2 linked regions of the Tunicatimonas pelagia genome follow. The protein of the gene in region 1 interacts with the protein of each later gene in a pairwise test. Links are inferred from orthologs where the notes say so. Each region holds a gene or a part of one and is shown in the gene's direction. Other genes may lie near its edges.

The links. The genes of interacting proteins can lie anywhere in the genome.
Region 2: the proteins of uvrA (region 1) and uvrB interact in binary tests that used the Escherichia coli proteins (3 or more experiments, as listed by UniProt). The link is inferred for Tunicatimonas pelagia from one-to-one orthologs.

Annotation. Positions count from the first base shown.
Region 1 is NZ_CP120683.1:3,421,977-3,430,025, forward strand. What follows is about bases 2,311-5,733. They hold uvrA (excinuclease ABC subunit UvrA), read left to right. Parts: upstream 2,311-2,644; coding sequence 2,645-5,533; downstream 5,534-5,733. Other genes in these bases: P0M28_RS14650 (SDR family oxidoreductase), read left to right, coding at 2,311-2,382. Also shown: P0M28_RS14640 (hypothetical protein), read left to right, coding at 31-735; P0M28_RS14645 (Crp/Fnr family transcriptional regulator), read left to right, coding at 823-1,398; more of P0M28_RS14650, read left to right, coding at 1,561-2,310; P0M28_RS14660 (porin family protein), read left to right, coding at 6,143-6,973; P0M28_RS14665 (hypothetical protein), read left to right, coding at 7,023-8,049. UniProt on the Escherichia coli protein: The UvrABC repair system catalyzes the recognition and processing of DNA lesions. UvrA is an ATPase and a DNA-binding protein. A damage recognition complex composed of 2 UvrA and 2 UvrB subunits scans DNA for abnormalities.
Region 2 is NZ_CP120683.1:950,696-958,266, forward strand. Bases 2,312-5,256 are described here. They hold uvrB (excinuclease ABC subunit UvrB), read left to right. Parts: upstream 2,312-2,744; coding sequence 2,745-4,769; downstream 4,770-5,256. Other genes in these bases: P0M28_RS03885 (hypothetical protein), read left to right, coding at 2,312-2,611; P0M28_RS03895 (hypothetical protein), read left to right, coding at 4,814-5,242. Also shown: P0M28_RS03870 (outer membrane beta-barrel protein), read left to right, coding at 1-465; P0M28_RS03875 (shikimate dehydrogenase family protein), read left to right, coding at 535-1,290; P0M28_RS03880 (Rpn family recombination-promoting nuclease/putative transposase), read right to left, coding at 1,341-2,180; more of P0M28_RS03885, read left to right, coding at 2,228-2,311; P0M28_RS03900 (copper resistance protein NlpE N-terminal domain-containing protein), read right to left, coding at 5,297-5,785; P0M28_RS03905 (phosphatase PAP2 family protein), read left to right, coding at 5,946-6,773; P0M28_RS03910 (Uma2 family endonuclease), read right to left, coding at 6,803-7,378; P0M28_RS03915 (M42 family metallopeptidase), read right to left, coding at 7,445-7,571. UniProt on the Escherichia coli protein: The UvrABC repair system catalyzes the recognition and processing of DNA lesions. A damage recognition complex composed of 2 UvrA and 2 UvrB subunits scans DNA for abnormalities.

The DNA of each region.
Region 1 (8,049 bases):
ATTGCAGTTTAAACCAAAAATCTGAATGCTATGAAGCGTGCATGGTACTTTATTTCCTTTATTATTATTGCTCTATTTTCGGCTTGCTCAGAAGATGACGCTGCTGAAGAACCATCTCCATCTCCTTTTACATTGACATTGGAAGAAAATGTAGTCGAGGCAGATTATTTCTCCTTTAACTTACAAGTCACAGAGGAAGCTAGTGGTGGAATTATTTATTATAGTTTAGCTGATGAATCTGATTCTGTTCCCACTACTAGTGCTTTAAAGAATGCCCCTGGTACTCAAAGTGTAGCTTCATCTGGTGTTGACCCTGTATCTGAAACATTTCGTGAGTTATCTCCTAACACCACCTACACTGTATACGCTTTTATAGAAGTAGATGGAGCAGAAGGGGAATTAGTTAGCTTACAAGTCACAACAAAAAATTCTTTTTTAACTTTGGAAGAACGAGTAGTTCAACCTACTCTCGTTTCATTAAGCCTTCGCATTAAAGAAGAAGCTGGGGAGGGAATGGTTTACTTTAGCATTTTTGACCCTTCTGACCCAGTTCCCGCTGCTGCTGAGTTAAAGAGTTCTCAAACCTCGCAGAGTGTGGCTATGAAGGGTGGTGGGTTCACATTCGGAAACTTTCAAGGACTAACCCCTAACACTAGCTATATAGTATATGGCTTTATGGAAATAGATGGTGTGGAAAGTGGAGCGATTTCCCTAGCAGTTACTACTGATAATTAATAATCCCGACTGATCCTCTAGAAACAAATAGTAGCGCATTTTGTCAAAATAAATAACTATTTAGGCTGTTAAAAAGATGCGCTACTTATGAACCTCAGCAACTTCAAAATACAAATACGGAAGGTCACTGATTTTAGCGAAGACGAGTGTAATCAGTTCATTCCGCACCTCAATCGCCGTACTATTGCTAAGAACAGTTATTTTCTAGAACCGGGACAGTTGGTAAGCGAAATCGGGTTTGTGCAAACAGGAGTACTACGACTATTTTATCTTCAAGACGGTAAGGAAATCAATAACCACTTTTTTCTGGAAAATGACTATGCCGTATCCTACCTAGATTTTCTTAAACAGCGGGCCAGCCGCTACTACATTCAAGCACTGGAAGATTGTGAGCTATTAACCTTTAGTGCCAGGGCCCTTCAACACGCTTACGATCAGTCTAAAAACTGGGAACGCTTCGGGCGACTGATTTCCGAAAGCGTATACGCCACCGCTACCAACCGATTTGAGTCCTTCCTCTTCCTATCTGCCAAAGAGCGGTACTTGCAGATGCTAGACGATTACCCTCGCTTTATTCAACGCATTCCGCTTTACCACTTGGCCTCTTACCTTGGCATCGAGCGTGAAAGCCTCAGCCGCATCCGCAAAGAATTAGCCCGATAGCCTCGGAGAAGGGAGGATGGAAAAAGAAAAATATATTCCGTTCTCCCTCCTCCGTTTTCCCTTTTCCGGTCTCCGTTTAATGTAACATACATCAATTTTTAGGAGAATTGAGCGCACTACCTTTGAAGTGTTGATTAATTATTCACTTTAAAGCACACTATCATGAAAAGCAAGGTATTAGTTCTCGGCAGCACTGGTCTTATTGGTCGTATCGTCACTCAGCAGTTAGTTACGGATGATTTTTTGGTAAAAGTCTTGGCTCGTAATCCAGCGAAAGCTGAAAAGATGTTTGGCAACCAAGTTGAAATTATTTCGGGTGATGCTATTAACCGTGAGAACCTGAAAGCAGCACTGACAGATTGCGAGCAGGTTCACATCAGTTTGAGCCAACCGGCGGAGCTAGTTGCTGTGCGGCACGTAGTTTCGCTAACAACCGAACTTTCACTGCAAAAAATATCCTACGTATCGGGCTCTACCGTTTCGGAAGAAAATAACTTTTTCCCTATGATAAAGGATAAGCTTGAGGCGGAGCAGTTAATTCAAGGTTCGGGAGTGCCCTATCAGATTTTTAAACCTACTATTTTTCGGGAAGCACTGGCTAATTTTGTGAATAACGGACGGGCTTCCGTTTTGGGAAAACAAACTCGGCCCTATCATTTAGTTTCGGGACAAGAGTTTGCCCGACTAGTTTCGCAGGAGCTTTTGAAAGAAGAGAATTTTTACCAGAAGATTTTTGGTAAGCAATCGGTCACCTTAAATAAGGCTCTAGAAGAATATTGTACTCAGCACCATCCGCAGATTAAAAAGGTAACAAATTTGCCCTACGGCATAGCAAAGTTTATTGCTTGGCTTACCCGAACCCCAACTCTTAAAGAAGCTGCTAATTTTTTTGCTTATTTAGAAAAGGTGGGTGAGGGTTATCCGGAAGAAAAACAGAGTACGATTTCTAAACAGTCAGGGCGGTTAGGATTAGTAGCTGCCTGAGGTATTTTTCCCTCTCTGCATTTGGGCATTTGTATGTTTGAGAAAACTACGCGGGCATAAATGCCTGAATGCAGCCTACCACCCCGCTCAAGCATAGTAAAATTTCATTTCTGCCGCTTGTAATCCTAGCACTGTTTTTTGTACCTTCGGAACCCTTTCTCTTTAATACTTATTCTAAGTAGTAGAAAGAAAATTGCTGTTCGGTTTCCGGTCGTCTTTTTCCGGTTTCCGCCCACAGCTTCGCTTAATTCCGATTGAATTTATGGCTACCGAAAACCTAACCGTAGAAAGAACCGATACTGCCGCAGATTTGGCGATAGTACCCCCTGAGTACGACCAAGAAACCATCGAGATCTTTGGGGCACGCGAGCATAACCTTAAAACTATTGATGTAACGCTACCGCGCAATAAGCTCATTGTAATTACCGGAATTAGCGGTAGCGGAAAATCATCCTTAGCTTTTGATACTATCTACGCCGAAGGGCAGCGCCGCTACATGGAGAGCTTTTCGGCCTACGCCCGTTCCTTTATCGGTAACTTACAACGGCCTGAAGTGGATAAAATTAATGGACTGAGTCCCGTTATCTCCATTGAGCAGAAGACTACTTCTAAAAATCCGCGCTCTACCGTAGGCACCGTTACTGAAATCTACGATTTTATGCGACTGCTCTACGCCCGGGCATCAGAAGCCTACTCTTACGAAACGGGTAAGAAAATGGAGCGACAGAGCGAGGAGCAGATTATTGACCGGATTATGGATGATTTTGCGGGGAGCAAGCTCATTATTCTGGCTCCCATTGTGAAAGGTCGCAAAGGCCACTACCGTGAACTCTTTCAGCAGGTGCGGAAAATGGGTTTCGCTAAGGTGCGGGTTGACGGTGCAATTGTGGATTTGACACCTAAAATGCAGGTAGACCGCTACAAAACTCACGATATTGAGATTGTGGTTGATCGGGTGATCGTGCGCGACGATGATCGCTACCGCATTGCCGAATCAATCAAGACCGCGCTGATGCACGGGAAAGGAATTATTATGATCGACGATACTAAGGGTAATGTACAGCACCTTTCTAAGTATCTGATGGACCCAGAAACCGGGCTAGCTTATGACGAACCTGCCCCCAATACGTTCTCCTTCAACTCGCCCTACGGCATGTGCCCCACCTGTAGTGGAATAGGAGCTATTCAAAAATTTTCGGAAGAGGCTATTTTCCCCAACGAAAAACTTAGCATTCGCCAGGGAGGGATTGCTCCATTAGGAGAGTACCGCGACATCTGGATTTTTAAGAAATTAGAAGCAGTACTGAAGCGACATAAAGTAAAACTAACCACTAAAATTGAAGAATTACCGGAGAAAGTTCGGGAGATCATTATGCACGGCGATACTAAACCGGTTTCGGTTAAATCAGTCAAGTACGCAGGTTCTACGTACGACACTGTGTTTGAAGGTATCACGGGCTATCTGGAAAAGCAGGAGGAAACCGGAACCGATAAAACGCAAAAGTGGGTCAAACAATTTATGACTAGCACCACCTGCCCTGATTGTGAAGGCACCCGATTAAAGAAAGAATCTCGCTACTTTAAAATTGCTGGTAAAAATATCGCTGAGCTAGCCCAGCTAAATATTGACGATCTGCAAGCTTGGTTTGAAAACCTGGAAGAACGCTTAACCGATCGGCAGCGGCTCATTGGGGGCGAAGTACTGAAAGAAATCCGGAAGCGTATTGGCTTTTTGGTTGACGTAGGCTTAACCTATCTTATGCTAGATCGGCCACTGCGAACGCTCTCGGGCGGAGAAGCCCAGCGCATTCGGCTAGCTACGCAAATTGGAACCCAACTCGTAGGCGTACTTTATATTCTGGACGAACCTAGCATTGGCCTGCACCAGCGCGATAATGTGAAACTGATTAAGGCTCTGCAAGATTTGCGCGACTTGGGTAACACGGTCATTGTCGTAGAGCACGACAAAGATATGATGCTGCAAGCTGACTACATCATCGATATTGGCCCCGGGGCCGGGCGGCACGGTGGTCGGGTAATTGCGGCGGGTAGTCCCGAAGAATTCTTGAAGCAAGGCGGTATCACTGCTGATTATTTGAAAGGCAGCCGCGCCATTGAAACTCCTGCCACACGGCGAAAGGGAAGTGGAAAGAAGCTGGTACTAACCGGAGCGAGAGGTCATAATCTAAAAAAGGTAAAGCTTACGTTGCCCCTAGGAAAAATGATCTGCGTAACCGGAGTATCCGGCAGTGGAAAATCCACTCTGATTCACGAAACCTTGTTCCCGTTGCTGAGCAAGCACTTCTACCGCTCTTACGCTGAGCCTTGTCCCTTCAATACCATTAAAGGAGTAGAACATCTGGATAAAGTGATTGAAGTAGACCAAGCTCCTATTGGGCGTACCCCGCGTTCTAACCCGGCTACTTACACCGGAGTATTTACGGATATTCGGGCGTTATTTTCTGAACTACCGGAAGCAAAAATTCGGGGTTATAAACCGGGGCGGTTTTCCTTTAATGTGAAAGGGGGGCGCTGCGAAACCTGCCAGGGCGGAGGGATGCAACTTATTGAGATGGACTTTCTGCCGGATGTACATGTGCCCTGCCCTACCTGTAAAAGCCGTCGCTATAACCGGGAAACCTTAGAAATTCGTTTTAAAGGAAAGTCTATTTCGGATGTGCTGGATATGACGGTAGAGCAAGCGGTAGAGTTTTTTGAAAACCAACCCCGCATTCTGCGGAAAATTCAAACCCTGCAAGATGTTGGCCTAGGGTACATCACGCTGGGGCAGCATGCCACCACTCTTTCGGGCGGGGAAGCACAACGGGTGAAACTAGCCACTGAACTCTCTAAGAAAGACACTGGGCAAACGCTCTACATTCTGGATGAGCCCACCACCGGCTTACATTTTCAGGATATTCAGCATTTGCTAGATGTACTCAATAAGCTAGTGGATAAGGGCAATACTGTACTTATTATTGAGCATAACCTAGATGTGGTGAAAGTAGCCGATCATGTTATCGATCTTGGCCCCGAAGGCGGCAGCAATGGCGGTCAGATTATTTGCGAGGGTACCCCCGAAGTGGTGGCTAAATGTGCAACTGGATATACCGCTCAATTTTTACGAGAAGAATTAGCTCCGTCAAGCTGACCAAAAGCTCTACCAAATAAGCAAAGTACTTATTCGTTCCTGAAAGTATTGTCTATTAGAAAAGTAATACGTTTCTAAAAATAATTTTATTAAATAGTCTGATTATTCTCGATAGTCGTTTTGGTAAAAATTTACCTGAAAAAGTAACTTTGTGCGATTATACCACTAACACAGTAGGTTTTTTCGAAAAATGGCCAAAATAATAAAGAATACTACATCTATTAAATCTTGAATAATCTGAATAATTCGACTAATTGATTGAATAATACCTTTCTTGAATTAACGTAAAAAAATACTAAAATATCAGTTGAATTATAATTATATCTAGATTATAGAGAATAATAATCCGCTATTGTGGTAATCTAGTGATCTCTTCTTCTCGCCAAAATTTCACTTTACTGAGCATTTTTTTTCAAAATTAGTGAAAAAACCGGGCTTTCGCCCCATCTGCTACGCAAGTAGTGAATCAGCATTTTTAGGGGTTTTGATTACGTAATAAAGCTGTTGTTTTGTGACAAGCCGCGAAAGAAAAGGATTTAACTGTCAACGTGCATCTTCACCTTTCCGGATTCAAGTGCTAAAGTAGTAACCCTTTAAACCCAAAAATGTATGACGAAACTTATCAACCAAACACGGCGTAAGGTGCGCCGGATGATGTTAGTACTCCCTCTGGCAGTTTGCTTTATCGCATCTCCTGTTTTCGCACAAGATGAAAGCAGCAGCACCAGTTCTGACGGTAGTTCAGAGTCTGGCTCGAGCTTTAGCCTCCCTCTGGAATATGGGCCTAAGATTGGTCTTACCTCCAGTGGATTTTACCAAGGCTTTATGACCGGACGCGAACATACCGGCAGTGTCACTGGAGTTGCTATTGGTGGTTTTGCCACCTACTCGTTACTAGACTTTTTGGATGTATCCGCTGAGCTGCTGTACATGCAACAGGGAGGTACCCGAGTAGAATTGAAAGAGTCCATTGTAGACGAATCTAGTTCTAATATTGCTATTACGGGCAACGTGAAGTTGCATAATATAGAATTTCCGGTACTGCTGCGTGCTAGTCTGCCTAATCCGGTAATGGGTATTCGCCCACAGTTGATCGTGGGGCCTTCTATTGGATTCAATTTTGCTGCGACCCAGTCGCAAGATATTACCTACTTTATAGAGGATGGAGTAATTAGCGACGACCGTACTGGGCGGGCTCAGTTTTCCGTAACCGATAGTGGCTCGGAGGATGTGCGTTCGGAGTACCGATCAATGCAATACGGACTCAATATTGGATTGGGAGCCGAAATCCCAACTGGATCTAGTACTTTCTTATTTGATGTGCGTTACCGTTATGGTCTCAATCCAATTAACAACGGATTTGACCCGAACGATCTACTGCGCGACGCTACGGACTTACGCTCCAATAGCTTTATATTCTCAGTAGGATTGACCCTTTAATCAAAGTAATAACAAATTCTATTATTTAACTTTAAATCAAACCCAAAAGATGAACACTAAGAATTGGTTCACCACCCTGCTAGGAGCTGGCGTTGTTGTCAGTGGACTAGCCCTCTCATCGTGTGAGGATGAATTTACCGAAGCCGACGCCATTGCCGCTCAGGACTCAACCCTGACTGCCCTAAAGCGTTTGGAAAATGAGCAAGCATTAGCTGAAAATCTGCAACAGGACTCATTAGACCGAGTTGGAGCAATCATCAACTACAATGTAACTGTAATAAATGGCGGTAGTGATAATACCCGAGCCCGAACTGAAGGCGAGAGCTTTGCTAGCGGGGTAACGGTTACTTTAGTGCAAGGTGGAGAACCTATTGAGGTGACCACGAATGAGTCAGGCGTAGCTGCTTTTACTAATCTAAAAGAAGGTGAAGTGGCAGTAACGATTGAAGCTGCCGATCATACTACAGCGACGTATACAACAAGACTTCAAGATTTTACAGGAGATCTAGAGAGTACTGTTGGAACTACTGTCCCTATCTTTCCTACTACTGTAGCGGCTGGGGCTTCTGAAATCAGTGGCAAAGTATGGGCTGAGACTGATTTGACTAATGATACTCGTGAAGCTGCCACTGGAGCTGTAGTGAGAGCAACACTCAACGTACAATCAGTTATGAGCCTGTATGGCAATCTTAATCGGGGTCTAGCCGATGTACAGACCCTCACTTACTCTAATTTCGTTATTACAGATACCGTTGACGCGGAGGGTAATTATACACTAGTAGTTCCCAATGGTAATGCTACGGATGGTAATGGGTTGCTTGGTAGTGCTCTTACTCTAGACTTTTTGCCCTTTACTGCTAATCAAACTCTGGTAGTGGAGCAAGGCGACTCACTAGCCGTAGTAACTCGTGAAGCTATTTTTGGCGATGGAACAGCCTTCGATGTTGATTTTCTTCCTAGTGTATCAGTAGATATTGCTGCCCCAGTGAACAGTGCTAGTGGCTTTGAGTTAGGTACTAAAGCGAATCGTACTTTACTATCAAGTTTCTCAGCGGTAGCTTTGCTTAATGGTGGTC
Region 2 (7,571 bases), 2.5 Mb from region 1 along the record:
AGCAATTTTCTTATTGGAGCCGAACTAGGGTATGAACTACTCAGAAGTAAAGTGGAAATTACCCGAGTTTCTGGCAATGGTGGAGGAGGTATGCCAATAGCGGCTGATGGACAAACCTATTTGCGTAACAGATTTATCAATCTATTTCCTAAAATTGGCTACCGATGGGCCGTTGCACAAACGTCAATTGACCTTTCGGTAGGAATGGATATTGGTTACTGCCTTAGTGCTCAAGAAAAAGGAAACGCTGAAGCAGGCACTCAAGATTACACCACTGAAAGAGACCGAAAGACGATTGATACTGATATCAGACCAAGAATTCAGGCAAATGTAAGTAAAGGTAAATACGGTGGATACGTTGGTTATTCCCGAGGAATTAAAAACTATAAATCAGGCTTCATTGGGGGAACGAATGAAGCTTACAGCAGACTAATACGGTTCGGACTAACCTATCGGGTGAACTAACTATAGCATTCTGAATCAAGGTAAAACAGGTGAAGAGTAGAAAAACTTCTTCCAAAACTTACTATTACTGTGGGTGATATTGAACATCTTTACGGACTAATTGGCTACCCGCTAAGTCACTCCTTCTCAAAGCAGTATTTTACTGAAAAGTTTCAGCAAGAAGGTATTACCGACTCAGCCTACGAGCTGTTTGAGATAAAAACGATTGATGAGCTGCCCAACAAGGTATTAGAACAGCCCAATTTACGGGGTTTGAATGTTACTATTCCCTACAAGCAGCAGGTGATGAAGTACGTAGACGAACTTGATCCGGTAGCCGAACGCATCGGAGCGGTGAATACAGTCCGGGTTAAAAAAACCAGAAAAGTAGGCTTTAATTCAGATTATTACGGCTTCCGAGATTCGTTGCTGCCGTGGCTGGGTGAAACTGCGGTAGATCAGGCATTGGTACTAGGTACGGGAGGGGCTTCTAAAGCAGTTGTCTGTGTACTACAAGATTTGGGTGTTGGCTATACCTATGTCTCTCGTCAGACCAGCGAAACAGCTATTTCTTACGCTGACCTCAAACAAAAAAATTTAGGCGGTTACCCTCTCATTATCAATACTACTCCGCTCGGTATGAGTCCGCAAACCGAGACTCATCCTGATCTCAACTACCAGCAAATAACCTCAAAACATTTTTGCTACGATTTGGTGTACAATCCCGCAGAAACTGCCTTCATGAAATTAGCCCAAGCACGAGGCGCAAAAACGAAGAATGGCCTAGAAATGCTTCATCTACAAGCCGAAAAAAGCTGGAAGTTCTGGAACAATATTGATGATTAATGATAAATAAAGTGCTCCTTCATTGCTCATCACTCATTGTTCATTAATCATTATTTTAGTTTCTCAATTTCCTCAGTGGAAAGCCCGGTCATATCCGAGATCACTTCTGTAGAATAACCTTTTGCTAAACCTCGCTTAGCCACTTCTATTCTTTCTTCTTCTTTTCCTTCTTCTTTCCCCTCCTGGTGTGAGGTATCTACTACGTTTTTGATGTCGCGGTAGTACTTTACACTTTCTTCGTAAGAAGCACGTTCCTGTTTATTAAATTTCGCTATCTCGGCTGCCTTGAAAAGTTTCTGAAACACTCGCTCCTGTAACGCTTTGGGCCGATCTTGCAACTGCGAAAGATAGCGTAGCACATAGAGCCATTTTTCAAACTGAGATTCTAACTGCTCTTCCGTTTTCTTAAACTTGGGAAGCTCAATGTAAATGTAAGTCAACTTTTCGTAGAAGGTACGGCAGTCCTGGTCTTTCAGTTTGATGGTGTGCAATATTGTTTCTTCATTTTGATGATCGTCAAACACGAAATCAAGAATGCCTACCGTATAAACTGCTGTCAACCGAAAACTCCAATCGCCTTGTTTGGCTTGTTCCTGAATAGGAAATGTAGAGTAATAGACCGTTCTATCCTTGAAGTAATTCTGTTTTGCTTTTTGTACTTCCACTATAAATTTATCTCCATTTTCCCCCTCGCAGTATATATCAAAGATTGCTTTCCGGTCTATCAGACCAACACCTAAATGTTCGTTCTTAGCGTAATTTAGCTTTTGAATGCGATGGTGAGGCGGTAGTAGCTGATTCAAAAAATCAGTCAGTAAATCCTTATTAGGTTCTGTTCCAAACAGCTTTTTAAAACCATAGTCGGTTAGCGGATTGATGTAGCGTTCCATACCGTAAATTTAGCTATTTTAGAGTAATGATTAATGAATAATGAGTGATGAATAATGACCAATTGGGATGGACTGTAAAAGTTGAGCAGCTGAATGCTATGATTATTGCTGGCGATACACTCCGAGCAATACAGCAGTTTTATGGAAACGATGTAATTGTCCAGGAAAATGAAGAATCACCGCGAGTAGGTAAAAAAATCTGTCTGGAAAACGAGAAGCTAAACCTGTCTAGAGTTGCTCATGTACAAAGCAAGCTGATCAATCAGGCAATTGATACTCGGAAAAACGTAGTGTTTAGCGAGTGGAAAATCCTTTTTACGAACCTTCAAGGCATAACATCGCAACTCACCGAAGTTTCGGTACAGCAGTGGCGCGACGGATTGATTATCCACGAAAAATTCTACTATCAAAAGTCTCAACCTATTGACTAACCTTCACCACCATTCATTAATCATTATTCATTCAACATCAGCCAAACTAACCCTTCCTGATTGTTGTTCTTTGTACACTGCTAATTGTACATTGCACACTGCACACTGCACACTGCACATTGTTAATTGAAATATGGATTTCATCCTCACTTCTGACTATCAACCTACTGGCGACCAGCCCGAAGCTATTAACCAACTGGTACGAGGCACAGAAACCGGAGAACGAGCGCAAACCCTACTGGGAGTAACCGGGTCGGGCAAAACGTTTACGGTTGCTAACGTAGTAGCCGAACTGAATCGGCCTACCCTCGTTATTAGCCACAACAAAACCTTGGCAGCTCAGCTCTACGGGGAGTTCAAGCAGTTTTTTCCGCAGAATGCCGTAGAGTACTTTATCTCTTACTACGATTACTACCAACCCGAGGCGTACATTCCTACCAACAATACCTACATTGAAAAGGACTTACAAATTAATGATGAGATTGAAAAGCTTCGGCTAAGTGCTACTTCGGCTTTGCTCTCTGGTCGGCGCGATGTACTGATTGTGGCTTCGGTTTCCTGCATCTACGGGTTAGGGAACCCTGATGAGTTTGGCAAAAACGTAGTTAAGCTTCAGGAGGGAGATGTGCTTTCCCGCCAAAAGTTGCTCTATTCGCTGGTCGATATTTTGTACAGCCGCACCGAAGGGGAATTCCGACGGGGCAACTTCCGGGTGAAGGGCGATACGGTAGATATTTTTATTGCCTACGCCGACTTTGCCTATCGTATCTACTTCTGGGGCGATGAAATTGAAGCCATCCACCGGATTGATCCGCACACGGGTAAGAAGCAAGCCGAAGAGCGACTAGTCACTATTTATCCGGCCAACTTATTTGTTACGGGTAAAGATACCCAGCAGGTAGCCATTCACGAAATACAAGACGATCTGGTAGCTCAAATTGGTAGCTTTGAAAAAGAACAGCGATACCTGGAAGCCAAGCGCATTCAAGAACGTACCGAATTCGATCTGGAAATGATTCGGGAGCTGGGCTACTGCTCCGGTATTGAGAACTACTCCCGCTACTTTGATCGTCGCGAACCTGGGCAACGTCCGTTCTGCTTGCTCGATTATTTTCCGGAAGATTACTTAATGGTTATTGACGAGAGCCACGTAACCGTACCTCAAGTGCGAGCCATGTGGGGGGGCGACCGTTCCCGTAAAGTGAACTTAGTGGATTATGGCTTCCGCCTACCATCGGCCCTGGATAATCGCCCACTTACGTTCAATGAATTTGAGATGATGATTAACCAAATTGTTTACGTGAGTGCTACCCCCGGCGACTACGAATTGCGCGAATCCGACGGAGTGGTGGTAGAACAGGTGATTCGCCCGACGGGCTTGCTTGACCCGGTGATTGAAGTTCGCCCGAGTGTCAATCAGATTGACGATTTGCTGGGTGAAATTGATGATCGGGTGAAGAAAAGCGAGCGGGTGCTAATCACTACGCTTACAAAGCGAATGGCAGAAGAAATGCAGAAGTTCTTGGAGCGAGCCGGCGTACAAAGTCAATACATTCACTCAGATATAAAACCGCTGGATCGGGTAGAAATTCTACGAGGCTTACGGTTGGGCGAATTCGATGTGCTAGTGGGAGTCAATCTGCTACGGGAAGGGCTGGATTTACCGGAAGTATCGCTGGTGGCTATTCTGGATGCTGATAAAGAAGGGTTTCTACGGAACGAACGTTCGCTGGTACAGACTATTGGACGAGCGGCTCGGAATGAGAATGGCATGTGCATTATGTACGCCGATAAAATCACTAGCTCGATGCAGGTAGCGATTGACGAAACCAACCGTCGCCGTAATAAGCAGATGGAGTATAACAAAAAGCACGGTATCACCCCGAAAACCGTACTCAAATCGAAGGAAGCCATTATGGGTCAGACCAAGGTAGCCGACTCCCGAAAAGCCCCCGCCAAGGCTTACGCGGGTCCCGACCAAACGAGTATTGCCGCTGATCCGGTAGTTGCCTACATGAGTAAACCTGACTTAGAGAAGCTAATGAATCAAACCAAGAAAAGTATGGAAAAGGCGGCTAAAGAACTCAATTTTATGGAGGCCGCCCGCCTACGCGACGAGTTGAATGACCTGAAGAAATTATACGAAAATCAGGAATAATGCCTAATTTTAGCTTTTGCTAAATCTATCATCCTGACTATCGTATGAAGCACCTTTTTTACCTAACCTTTTTCCTATTTCTTTTTTATAGCTCAACGTCTCAAGCTCAGTTTCTATTCAATTTTGGCATTGATGCCTACAAAACGGATAATCGTGACCCGTTTGAATTTGTTGACAAGGCTCAGTTTAGTGTAGAAGCCAATTATTTCTTGATTCGGCAGTTGGCGCTCACGGCAGGAGTAGAATATTGGACAGCCCCGAACAGACTAAGCTTTATTCCCGGCATGCGACTATACCCGATTGATCCGATATTTCTGCGCTTGCGTCCGCTAATTAGTGATGAAGTAGATTACGCGGCTGGATTGGGCTACGGACGAGCCATCAATAATAACTGGCGCATTGAAGTAATTGGCGACTATTATTTTGAACGAGGCAACGCTGCTCTGCGGGTCGGAGTAGGCTATCGGCTATAAAAAAAACCGCACCTTCAGAAGAAGGTGCGGCTGTAGAGACAAGGTGATATTTTGCTACTTTTTTAGACTGATAGTGCTTTCAACAGTCACTTCCGTTGCTCCCGGAATACTAACATCACCGCTTTCCATTTTTTCTGAGATGTACCACACAGCACTTTCGCTATTCAATGATCGAATTTGATACTGCTTATCTTCATTATCCTGACTGGTTAAAACCAGTGTCTTACCACCTTCTAATTTCCAAGTACCACTTTCATTAGTAGTCAGAAAGCCAAGCTCAGCACCTTCCTGCTCGTAAGTTTTATCATTGTTTAGCTGAATAGTAGTTCCTTCGGGTATACTAAGTATTGCTCCAAATAGAGCCATTTGTTCTGCTGGCAAATCCATACCAGGAATATTAATCTCAGTAGAACTCACTGTCCACTCACCCATCAGATCAGCCTCAGCAAAAATTGCTTCTTCGTCATCGTTACCGCAAGAAAATAGGGTAATAGCTAAGCACAGTGTCAGTGCTGACGAAAATAGTTTTTGTAAATTTTTCACGTCAATAAAATTTTAGACTTGTTAATATGATTATTATTCAAATATACTTTATAACTATTTTATTATTTATATCATTTTAGGTTAAATACTACATCATATTTAAAACTTTACTATTCGTCGTAGATTAAGCTATAGTCCACTTTTAATTTTTTAATCTAACATGAAGATCAATAAGCATCCGCTTTGGTGGTTTCCCTGGGGAACTGCCCTATTTTTTATATTATCCGGACAGTATTTCGCTTATAGTCAGGGTTACGAGTTAAAGACTGCTCGGGAAACTACTTTACTCTCAGTAGGTGCTACTGGAACAGTTGTGGGTGCCATACTCCGCAATAATCGGGAGACACTCAAACTAGCGGAGGTAGAAGAACTCGATATTAACGATGTGCTAGCGTTGGACCAACTATCCGATGGTACCTACCGGGAGGGTGCTAGAATCACTAGTGATGTGTTGGTGGGAGTCTCTCTGGCAATACCGCTCACTCTGTTAGCATTCGATAACGCTCGGGCTGATGCTGGTACATTGGGAGTAATTTTATTAGAAACCCTCGCTATCAACGAAACCCTAACTGGGATTACCAAGGCTCTAGCAGCACGTCCCCGACCGTACACGTATAACAGCAACAATCCTGATGAAATACGCACAATGCGAGGGAATAATTTCTCTTATTTTTCCGGCCATACTTCCTACGCAGCGGCCATGTCATTCTTTACCGCAAAAGTGATCTCAGACTACGTAGACGATCCTGGCATTCGGGCAGTGGCTTGGACGACTGCTGCTATTCTTCCGGCTGCTACAGGTTACTTTCGCTACCGAGCCGGGAAGCATTTCCCTACGGATGTTATAACGGGCTACGTAGTAGGAGCTTCCCTCGGCTATCTGATTCCTCACTTACATCAGGTAGGTCAGGATAGGGTGCAACTAAGTGCTACCGTAAGCAGTCCTCCGGTAATGCAGCCTATGATCCAGGTCACATTTGTTCTTTAAAAGTACGACTGCTTCGCCAGACAATATTCTTACCTCAGCCAGGCTAGATCAAAGGTAAAGCCAGGAAGTACAGTTTGTCCCAAAAGAACTTGGTCAAACCCAATGAACTCTTCAACCTTATTGTCATAGTACGCCCAAACCTTTTCTTCTTTGGGATAAATCAGCCATCCCATTTGGCAGCCATTATCCATCCACTCCACCATCTTTTCCTGAGAAGTTTTCAGCGTATCCGAAGGGGAAACTAACTCCACCACAAAATCAGGACATAGCGGGGGAAATTTCTCTTGTTCTTCGTAGGATAGCGCTTCCCAGCGAGACGTAGCTACCCACGCGGCATCTGGGGAGCGCATGGCTCCATTGGGAAGAAGAAAGCCCGTAGAGGAATTGAATACCTCACCAAGACCAGCTTCTTCGTTCCAGTAGTCTAATTTAGCACTTAATTTACCGTTTCTTTTCCCAGTAAGTCCTCCGGTAGGTGACATAATAATAATTTCTCCGTGCGCGTTTCGTTCAAATCGTAAGTCACGGTTCTCCTGACAGAAATCGTAGAACTCGTCGTCGGTGAACTGTAGACTCTTGGGCAGCTTGATGGCGTACTTTTCCATATACGGAAGATAAGAAATTTTGCTGATACCTGACTACTCCGAAAATTACCAGTAGGCTACTTTTTTTTACCGGTGCGCCCAATCGTATTGATCGAGGGTTTCCAGACAAACTTTCAGCAGTTGGATACAGCCATCAATGTCATCTTTATTTGCCATTTCAATCACTTGGTGTAGGTGGCGGGTAGGAATGGAA